2 linked regions of the Geomonas sp. RF6 genome follow. The protein of the gene in region 2 interacts with the protein of the main gene of each other region in a pairwise test. Links are inferred from orthologs where the notes say so. Each region holds a gene or a part of one and is shown on either strand. Other genes may lie near its edges. The genes, in order: ybgC and acpP.

Region 1 (6,813 bases), 2.0 Mb from region 2 along the record:
TACGTCCTGCACGACGGTCCCCCGTACGCCAACGGCCACATCCACATCGGCCACGCCCTCAACAAGATCCTGAAGGACATCATCCTCAAGAGCAAGAGAATGAGCGGCTTTGACGCCCCCTACGTTCCGGGGTGGGACTGCCACGGCCTGCCGATCGAGCTCCAGGTGGAGAAAAACCTCGGCTCCAAGAAGCACGAGATCTCCAAGCTGGAGATGCGCAAGCTCTGCCGCGAGTATGCCGCGAAGTTCGTGGCGATCCAGCGCGCCGAGTTCGAGCGCCTGGGGATCTTCGGGGAGTGGGACGACCCGTACCTCACCATGCGCGAGAGCTACGAGGGGATCACCGCCCGCGAGCTCGCCCGCTTCGCCGCCAACGGCGGGCTGTACAAGGGGAAGAAGCCGGTGCACTGGTGCTCCTCCTGCGGCACCGCCCTTGCGGAGGCGGAAGTCGAGTACGCAGACCACAAATCCCCGTCCGTTTTCGTGAAGTTCCAGGTGAAGGAGGATCTCGGCTTCCTCGATCCCTCCCTCGCCGGCCGCCACGGCTCCGTGGTGATCTGGACCACGACCCCCTGGACCCTCCCCGCGAACCTCGCGGTGGCGCTGCACCCGGAACTCGACTACGTGGCGCTGGAGGTGAACGGCGAGCTTCTCATCGTTGCCGACGGGCTGAAGGAGAGCTTTTTAAAGCAGATCGGCGCGGAAGGGGAGGTGAAGGCGACCTTCAAGGCGACCGCGCTGGAGCGTAAGTTCGCGAAGCACCCCTTCTACGACCGCGACTCCGTCATCCTGCTCGGTGAGCACGTCACCCTCGACGCCGGTACTGGCTGCGTGCACACCGCCCCCGGCCACGGCCAGGAGGACTACGAGCTCGGCCTCAAGGAAGGGCTCGACATCTACAACCCGGTCGACAACCGCGGCAAGTTCTTCGAAAACATCGAGTTCTTCGGCGGCCAGTTCGTCTTCGAGGCGAACAAGAACGTCATCGAGAAACTTACGGAGGTAGGCGCGCTCCTCGCCAGCGCCGAGATCAGCCACTCCTACCCGCACTGCTGGCGCTGCAAAAAGCCGATCATCTTCCGCGCCACGGAGCAGTGGTTCATCTCCATGGAGAAGAACGACCTGCGCGGCAAGGCGCTCGACGCCATAAACAGCGTCAACTGGATCCCCAAGTGGGGGAAGGAGCGCATCTACGGTATGATCGAAAACCGCCCCGACTGGTGCGTGTCGCGCCAGCGCTCGTGGGGGGTGCCGATCACCGCCTTCTACTGCAAGAGCTGCGGGGAGGTGCTCGCCACCGGCGAGGTCATGCACCGTGTCGCCGACCTCTTCGAGGAGCACGGCTCGGATATCTGGTACGACTGGGAAGCCTCCCGTTTCCTCCCGGAAGGGACCTCCTGCGCCGCCTGCGGCAAGACCGAGTTCGACAAGGAAACGGACATCCTCGACGTCTGGTTCGACTCCGGCGTGTCTCACGCCGCTGTTCTCGAGCACCGTCCGTACCTTTCCTCCCCCGCCGACATGTACCTCGAGGGGAGCGACCAGCACCGCGGCTGGTTCCACTCGTCCCTTCTTGCCTCCGTCGGCACCCGCGGGCGCGCGCCGTACAAGAACGTCCTCACCCACGGCTTCGTCATGGACGGCTCGGGGCGCAAGATGAGCAAGTCGCTCGGCAACGTGGTCGCCCCCGAGGACGTGGTGAAGAAGTTCGGCGCCGACGTGCTGCGCCTCTGGGTGGCCGCCCAGGACTACCGCGACGACCTGAGGATCTCCCAGGAGATCCTGACCAGGCTCTCCGAGGCGTACCGCAGGATCCGCAACACCTGCCGCTACATCCTCGGCAACATCCACGACTTCGACCCCGCCGTGCACACCGTCCCGTACGCGGAGATGCCGGACCTCGACCGCTGGGCGCTGCACCAGCTGGAGCTCCTGAAGGAGAAGGTGCTCGGCTGCTACAACGACTGCGAGTTCCACATCCTCTACCACGCGGTGAACGGCTTCTGCACCGTGGAGATGAGTGCCTTCTACCTCGACATCCTGAAGGACCGCGTCTACACGAGCAAGGCGGACTCCGTGCAGCGCAGGAGCGCCCAGACCGTCATGTACAGCATCCTGGACGCGCTGGTGCGCATGACCGCGCCGGTCCTCTCCTTCACCGCCGAAGAGGTGTGGAAGGTGATGCCGGGCCCGCGCGAGACGAGCGTGCACCTCGCGGCCTTCCCGCCGCTCATCGAGGGGCACAAGGACGCGACGCTGGCAGAGCGCTACGAGAAGGTCATGAAGGTGCGCGCAGAAGTTTCCAAGGCGCTGGAACTGGCCCGAGTGCAGAAGACGATCGGCCACTCCCTCGACGCCGCGGTCGCCATCAAGGCGGCTGGCGCTACCGGCGAGCTGCTGCGCCAGGTTCAGGCGGAGCTGAAGGAGATCTTCATCGTTTCCAAGGTGGAACTGGCCGACACGCTGGTGGGAGAGGTGTACACCGGGGACGCGGGGGATCCGCTGGAGATCGCGGTCAGCGCGGCTCCGGGAGCAAAATGCGAGCGCTGCTGGTGCTACGACGAGAAGATCGGCAGCGATGCGGAGCATCCGACGATCTGCCCGAAGTGCATCTCCGCCGTCGAATAAGAACGCACCACCCGCTCGCCGGGGCAACCTCATGCCCCCTCCCCGCGAGGGGAGGGGGGACGGGGTCCGTAAGGCTTGGCTTCGACAGCTTCCTCCACAACATACGCCGGGGATACTTACGAATGGACAAACGATATCAGATACTGGCAGGGGTAAGCGCACTGGTGCTCTTCCTGGACCAGCTCACGAAGGTCTTCATCGACCAGGCGATGCCGCTGCACAGCACCATCACCGTCATCCGCAACTTCTTCAACATCAGCTACGTGCGGAACAAGGGGGCGGCGTTCGGGATTCTCGCCAATTCCGCGTACCGGCTCCCCTTCTTCATACTGATCTCCCTGATAGCGGTGGTGGTGATCTGCATCGCCATCAGGAAGTTGCGTCCCGACCAGACGCTCGCCGCCGTGTCGCTCTCGCTGATCTTCTCGGGCGCGCTCGGCAACCTCATCGACAGGATCCGCCTCGGCGAGGTGATCGACTTCCTCGACGCCCACTGGTACGAGCACCACTGGCCCGCCTTCAATATCGCCGACTCCGCGATCTGCGTCGGGGTCTTCCTCCTGGCGCTCGACATGTACTTCGAGGAAAAGAGAAAAACAAAAGGCTGAAGGGTAACCTTCAGCCTTTTGTGCGCTTATCGCTGAATTTGCGTGGAACGTGGAGTCCGTTTCCACGAACCGCTGCACTTGAACTCGCGTTCCCCCCTTCACAAAGGGGGGAACGTATGCGGCCCCTACTTCTCCGAGGGCACAGAAATGCTGGGTTCATCTCCGGGACAACCTTTTTTCAGCATGTCCCTCACGTCTGCCGGGAGCCTCTTCGCCCGCAGAGTCTCTCCTATGCACGCCAGCGTCACCTCCGCCTCGCAAAGAACCGTCCCCCCATCCCTGCGCAGCACCCTTTGCTTTGCAATAAAGGAGCTGTTCTTCACTTCTCCGATCTCCGTCTCGATCTCGAGAAGGTCCCCGAGGCGGGCCGGGGAGCGGTAGTCGATCTTCATGGAGACGATCGCGAAGATGGTGCCGGCATTGTGCATCGCGGCGACGTCGAACCCCCTCTCCCTCAAAAACTCGGTCCTGCCGCGCTCGAAAAAGCGCAGATAGTTGGCGTGGTAGACAACCCCCCCGGCGTCGGTGTCCTCGTAGTAGACGCGAACTTCCATTCATTTTCCTCCTGGTAAGCCAATGAAAAGCGGGGTGAACTGTCGGTATCGACAGCGTGACCCCGCGCATGTGATGCTGTGAGGTACAGATCAGGTTTGTCCCAAGGGGTGACCCGGTGCGAGTCGAACTCTCGACAGCGTGACCCCGCGGGCAAACCCGTGATTTTTACAAGAGCAGGCGCTCAGGCGTCCCCTCCCTTTCAAGGGGAGGGACAGGGTGGGGATGGGGTAGAAGTTGGCGAGCGCGGGATGAACCCCATCCCCCTCCTGTCCTCCCCCTTGAAAGGGGAGGGACGTGCTGCCACCTGTTGCAGGTTATTCCGGAACCCTCCCGCAGAGCTCAGGAGAGGGGCGCTTCCGTCGCGGCGCCACCGAGGATCCTCTCGTACACGTCCCGTATCCCCGCAGTCGTGCGGGTGTAATCCGAGATCAGAGCCTCACCCGGGTTCTGCAGCGTCGCGCTGTAGCCGAGGCGCAGTGCGAGCTTGTTCAGGTAGCGGGGAGGGCCGCCCAGATCGTTCATGGAGTAGTCGTGGATGATCCGGATCCGGTTCTCGAGCCGGCGCAGGAACTGGTAACCCTCCGAGAGCGCCTGGTAGTCTGCAGAGGAAAGAAGGCCGGCCTGGTTCAGGTGGGAGAGGGCGGTGAGGGTGTGGCAGCTTCTGAGTGTCGGCTCATCCACGCCGTGCTTCAGCTGCAGGTACTGCACCAGGAACTCCACATCGACCATGCCGCCGCGGCCGGTCTTTATGTTGTAGCTCCCCGCCTTTTCCTTCGCGAGCTCCACCTCCATCCGCATGCGCAGCCGGTGAATCTCGCTGCGCACGAAGTCGTCGGCGCCGCTGCCATACACGGTCTGGCTGATGACCTGCTCGATCTCCTCCTTCAGCACGCCCCCGCCGAGCACCACCCGCGCCTTTGTCAGCGCCTGGCGCTCCCATATCTGGCTCTCGGTGCGGTGGTAGTCGCGAAACGACTCCAGCGATGTGACGAGCGGGCCGGCATTTCCGGAGGGACGCAGCCGGGTGTCGATCTTGTAGACATACCCCTCGCGCGTCTGGGTGGTGAGGATCAGGATGATCCTCTGGCCGAGCTTTGCGAAGTACTCGTGGTTCGTTATCCGCCTCGTCCCGTCGGTGAACCCCTGGTGGTCGTAGATGTAGATGATGTCGAGGTCGGAGTGGTAGTTGAGCTCGCGCCCCCCGAGCTTCCCCATGGCGAGGATCGCGAATGACGCCTCCCGCGTGATGCCGCTTTCGTCAGAGAAGGTGGGGCGCCCATAGGCGGAGAGCTCCACCCGTGCCATGTCCACCGCGCACGACAGGCATACTTCCGCAAGATGGGTCAGCTGATGTCCGGCCTCTCCCTCCCCCATCTTCCCGTTGATGTCATTCATCCCGATGCGCAGAAACTCCTCGTGCCGGTAGCGGCGCAGCGCGTCGAGCTTCGTCTCGAAATCCTCGGCACGGCGAATCACCGCGATAAGCTCCTCCGCCATCGCATCCCGCTCCTTCGTGCAGTAGGCGTAGCTGCGGGTGATCATGCTGTCCAGGAGCTCGGGGTGGCTGATGAAGATCTTGGTAAGGAATTCCGACATCCCGAAGAGCTGGACGAGGAGCTTCAGGATGTCCCGGTTCTCGGCCAGGAGCGCGTAGATCGAGGACCGGCTGCGCACGGCGACAAGGAAGCGTTCCAGGTTGGAGAGGGCGAGGTCCGGGTCGGGGGATGCGAAGATCTCCTGCAGGAAGAGGGGAGCGATCTTCTCCCGTGTCCGATGCCCCTGTGCGGTGAGGTTCTGGTGGGGCGGACCGTCCCGCAGGACAAGCAGGTTCTGGTATGCCGGTTCCGGGTGCTCGAACCGGCGCTGCGCGAGCATCGCCTTGATGAGCTCGGGGTCCGCGTTCCGGTCGAAAAAGAAGAAGACCTCCGGGAGCACCTCTTCCTTGATCTTCTCGTCCCGGGAGTGGAAGAGGTCGCCGTAGATGGCTGAGACGGCGCTCCTGTGCTCCTCCAGTGTTATGGAGAAGCGCTGCAGGCCGTCACCCCGCAGAAAGCCGCAGCGCCGGGAGAGGGCGAGTAGCTCGTCCATCTTCTTCGGGAGGAGGTGCGTCTGACGCTCCTGGACCACCTGGATGCGATGCTCCACCATGCGCAGGAAGCGGTAGGCGTCGGTGAGGGTGGTGCAGTCCGCCTCGCGCACCACGCCGCTCTCCTTGAGCTTCTGGAGCGCCTGCAGCGAGTTCTTCACCCTCAGGCTCTTGTTGCGCCCCGCATAGACGAGCTGCAGCGCCTGTACGAAAAATTCGATCTCCCTGATCCCGCCGCGGCCGAGCTTTACGTTCAGCTCCCCTTCCTGCAGTCGCGCGAGGGAGGCATTTATGCGCAGCTTCATCCCCATCATGTCCTCGATGAGGTTGTAGTCGAGGAAGCGCCGGTAGATGAACGGCTCGATCATGCGCAGGAACTGCTCGCCAAGCGCCATGGACCCCGCCACCGGCCGCGCCTTTATCATGGCGGCGCGCTCCCACGACTGCCCCCACGACTCGTAGTAGATCTCCATGGAGCGCAGAGACGAAGCGAGGTCGCCGCTCTTCCCCTCCGGGCGCAGGCCGAGGTCGACCCTGAAGACAAAGCCGTCGCCGGTGACCTGGGAGATGGCCCGGCTGATCATCTCGCCGAGCTTCACGAAGAAGGCGTGCAACGAGATCTTCCCGGCGAGGGTCCCCTGGGCTCCAGGCACCCCTGCCGTCTCTCCGTTGTCGGAAGAGTAGAGGTAGATGATGTCGATGTCGGAGGAGAAATTGAGCTCGCGCCCCCCGAGCTTTCCCATGCCGATGACGACAAGGTCCGCCTCCGAGGTCCCCTCTTCGGTCACCATGAGCGGAGCGCCGTGCTCCTTCACGAGTTCCTTGCGCGACGTTTCGTACGCAATCTGCAGCGTCGCGGAGGCGAGCGCCGCGAGCTCGGCGGTAACCTCTTCCAGGGGAGCGAGGCCGTTCAGGTCGCGTGCCGCGATGCGCAGC
Region 2 (2,712 bases):
AACAGCGACGCCGGCCGCGTGAAGGATCTCCTGGTGCAGCAGGTCTGCGCGCCGGTCCTGTGGGACGCTTCCGTTAAGGAGATGATCTCCCTCGGCGTCACGAACTTCCTGGAGATCGGCCCGGGGAAGGTCCTGTGCGGCCTGGTGAAGAGGATTGACAAAGGGGTTCCTGCCGTGAACGTGCAGGACCCGGAAGGCGTGAAAACGCTTGCGGAGGTGGCTTGAGATGAGTCTTCAGGGACAGGTAGCTGTGGTGACCGGCGCATCGCGCGGCATCGGCAAGGCGATAGCGAAGCTTCTGGCGGCAAACGGCGCTGCCGTCGTCACGACCGCCACCACGGCGGAGGGTGCCCAGCGCGTCGCCGACGAGATCATCGAGGCGGGGGGCGACGCCCTCGCCGTAAAGGTTGACGTTTCCGTCGCCGCAGACGTGGAGGCGCTCTTTGCCGCCGCTGTGGAGAAGTACGGGAAGGTGGACATCCTCGTCAACAACGCCGGGATCACCAAGGACGGGCTCCTGCTGCGCATGAAGGAGGCGGACTGGGACCAGGTGCTCGACGTGAACCTGAAAGGGGCCTTCAACTGCACGAAGGTCGCTGCCAAGACGATGACGAAGGCGCGCTACGGCCGCATCGTGAACGTCTCCTCCGTGGTGGGGGAGATGGGGAACCCGGGGCAGGCGAACTACTGCGCCTCGAAGGCGGGGCTTATCGGCCTCACCAAGAGCGTCGCGCGGGAACTTGCCAGCCGCAACGTCACCGTAAACGCGGTTTCCCCCGGCTTCATCGAGACGGACATGACGCACGAGCTCTCCGAGAAGGTGAAGACTTCCCTCCTGGAGCAGATCCCGCTGGGGCGTCTCGGCGCCGCCGAAGACATCGCGCTGGCGGTACTTTTCCTCGTCGGTCCGGGGGGAGGGTACGTCACCGGTCAGGTCCTTTCGGTGAACGGCGGAATGCACATGTAGCCCCTCTTTGAGGGCGCTTTTCGCGAAAAAAATAGCTTTTGCAAAATGATCTTTTCATGCTATGACAACAAGCAGACTTAACTCCGGGAACGTCTGCACGATACCCAAAAACACATGGAGGTGTATAGATGGCTTCAATTGAAAAACGCATCAAAGAGATAGTGGCTGAGCAGCTTGGCGTGGACGAGTCGCAGGTAACGGGCGAGAGCTCCTTCATGGACGACCTCGGCGCCGACTCCCTCGACACCGTGGAACTGGTCATGGCTCTCGAGGAGGAGTTCGAGATCGAGATCTCCGACGAGGACGCCGAGAAGATCCAGTCCGTACAGGACGCCATCGACTATATCACCGATCACACCTAGCAGAGCCGGGGGAGGAGAGCTTCTTCCCCTTTTTCATGTAATGGGGTATGCGGTCAGATTGAGAAGGAGCTTTACCGTATGAGAAGAGTCGTAGTGACGGGGATCGGCCTGGTTTCCCCGCTCGGGACCGGAAACAGCAAGAACTGGGAGGCCCTGACTTCGGGAAAATCGGGGATCGCCGGCATCACCCGCTTCGATGCCTCCGATCTGCCGGTGCGCATCGCCGGGGAAGTGAAAGACTTCAACGCCGAAGAGTTCGTGGACAAGAAAGAGATCAAGAAGATGGATCTCTTCATCCAGTACGCTCTCGGTGCTGCACACTTCGCCATGGAAGACTCCGGGTTCACAGTCACCGAGGAGAACGCCGAGAGGGTCGGCGTCCTCGTTGGCGCCGGACTCGGCGGCCTCCCCGCGCTGGAGCGGTACCACACCGCCGTCGCGGAGGGGGGGTACAAGAAGATCTCCCCCTTCTTCATTCCCATGCTGATCATCAACCTCGCTCCCGGGCAGATTTCCATCCGCTACGGCACGAAGGGGCCGAACCTCTCCTCTGTTTCCGCCTGCGCCACCGGGACGAACTCCATCGGCGATGCCTACCACATGATCCGCCGCGGCGACGTGGACGCCATGATCGCCGGGGGCGCCGAGTCCACCGTTACCCAGATGGGTATCGGCGGCTTCGCGGTCATGAAGGCGCTCTCCACCAGGAATGACGATCCTGCTGCTGCTTCCCGTCCGTTCGACAAGGGGCGCGACGGCTTCGTACTCGCCGAGGGGGCTGGCATCGTCATCCTCGAGGAGTACGAGTCGGCGAAGAAGAGGGGGGCGAAGATCTACGCCGAGATCGTCGGCTACGGCCTCTCCAGCGACGCCTACCACCTCACCACCCCGGCACCGGGGGGGGAGGGGGCTGCCCGCTGCATGAAGATGGCGCTGAACACCGCCGGGGTGAACCCTGAGGAAGTGGACTACATCAACGCCCACGGCACCTCCACTCCTTTCGGGGACGTCGGCGAAACGATGGCGATCCGCTCCGTCTTCGGCTCCCACGCCGATGAGCTGATGGTTTCCTCCACGAAGTCGATGACCGGGCATCTCCTTGGTGCGGCCGGCGGGGTGGAGGCGATCTTCACCCTCATGGCGATGCAGAACTCCGTGGTACCCCCGACGATCAACCTCGACGAGCCGGATCCGGAATGCGATCTCGACTACGTCCCGAACACCGCACGCGAGGCCGAGGTGAAGGTAGCGATGAGCAACTCCTTCGGGTTCGGCGGCACGAACGCAACACTCCTTTTCAAGAAGGTGTAGCATGATAGTTTTAGGCAGCGATCACGGCGGTTTGGAACTGAAGGAAGAGATCAAGAGCCTGCTCGGCGAGAT

Evidence for each region.
Region 1: the proteins of acpP (region 2) and ybgC interact in binary tests that used the Escherichia coli proteins (3 or more experiments, as listed by UniProt). The link is inferred for Geomonas sp. RF6 from one-to-one orthologs.

Annotation. Positions count from the first base shown.
Region 1 is NZ_CP087999.1:1,516,784-1,523,596, reverse strand. Bases 2,077-5,069 are described here. They hold ybgC (tol-pal system-associated acyl-CoA thioesterase), read right to left. Parts: upstream 3,791-5,069; coding sequence 3,362-3,790; downstream 2,077-3,361. Other genes in these bases: glnE (bifunctional [glutamate--ammonia ligase]-adenylyl-L-tyrosine phosphorylase/[glutamate--ammonia-ligase] adenylyltransferase), read right to left, coding at 4,131-5,069; lspA (signal peptidase II), read left to right, coding at 2,751-3,236; ileS (isoleucine--tRNA ligase), read left to right, coding at 2,077-2,628. Outside these bases: more of ileS, read left to right, coding at 1-2,076; more of glnE, read right to left, coding at 5,070-6,813.
Region 2 is NZ_CP087999.1:3,552,247-3,554,958, forward strand. It holds acpP (acyl carrier protein), read left to right. Parts: upstream 1-1,095; coding sequence 1,096-1,329; downstream 1,330-2,712. Other genes in the region: fabD (ACP S-malonyltransferase), read left to right, coding at 1-225; fabG (3-oxoacyl-ACP reductase FabG), read left to right, coding at 227-967; fabF (beta-ketoacyl-ACP synthase II), read left to right, coding at 1,408-2,640; rpiB (ribose 5-phosphate isomerase B), read left to right, coding at 2,642-2,712. UniProt on the Escherichia coli protein: Carrier of the growing fatty acid chain in fatty acid biosynthesis.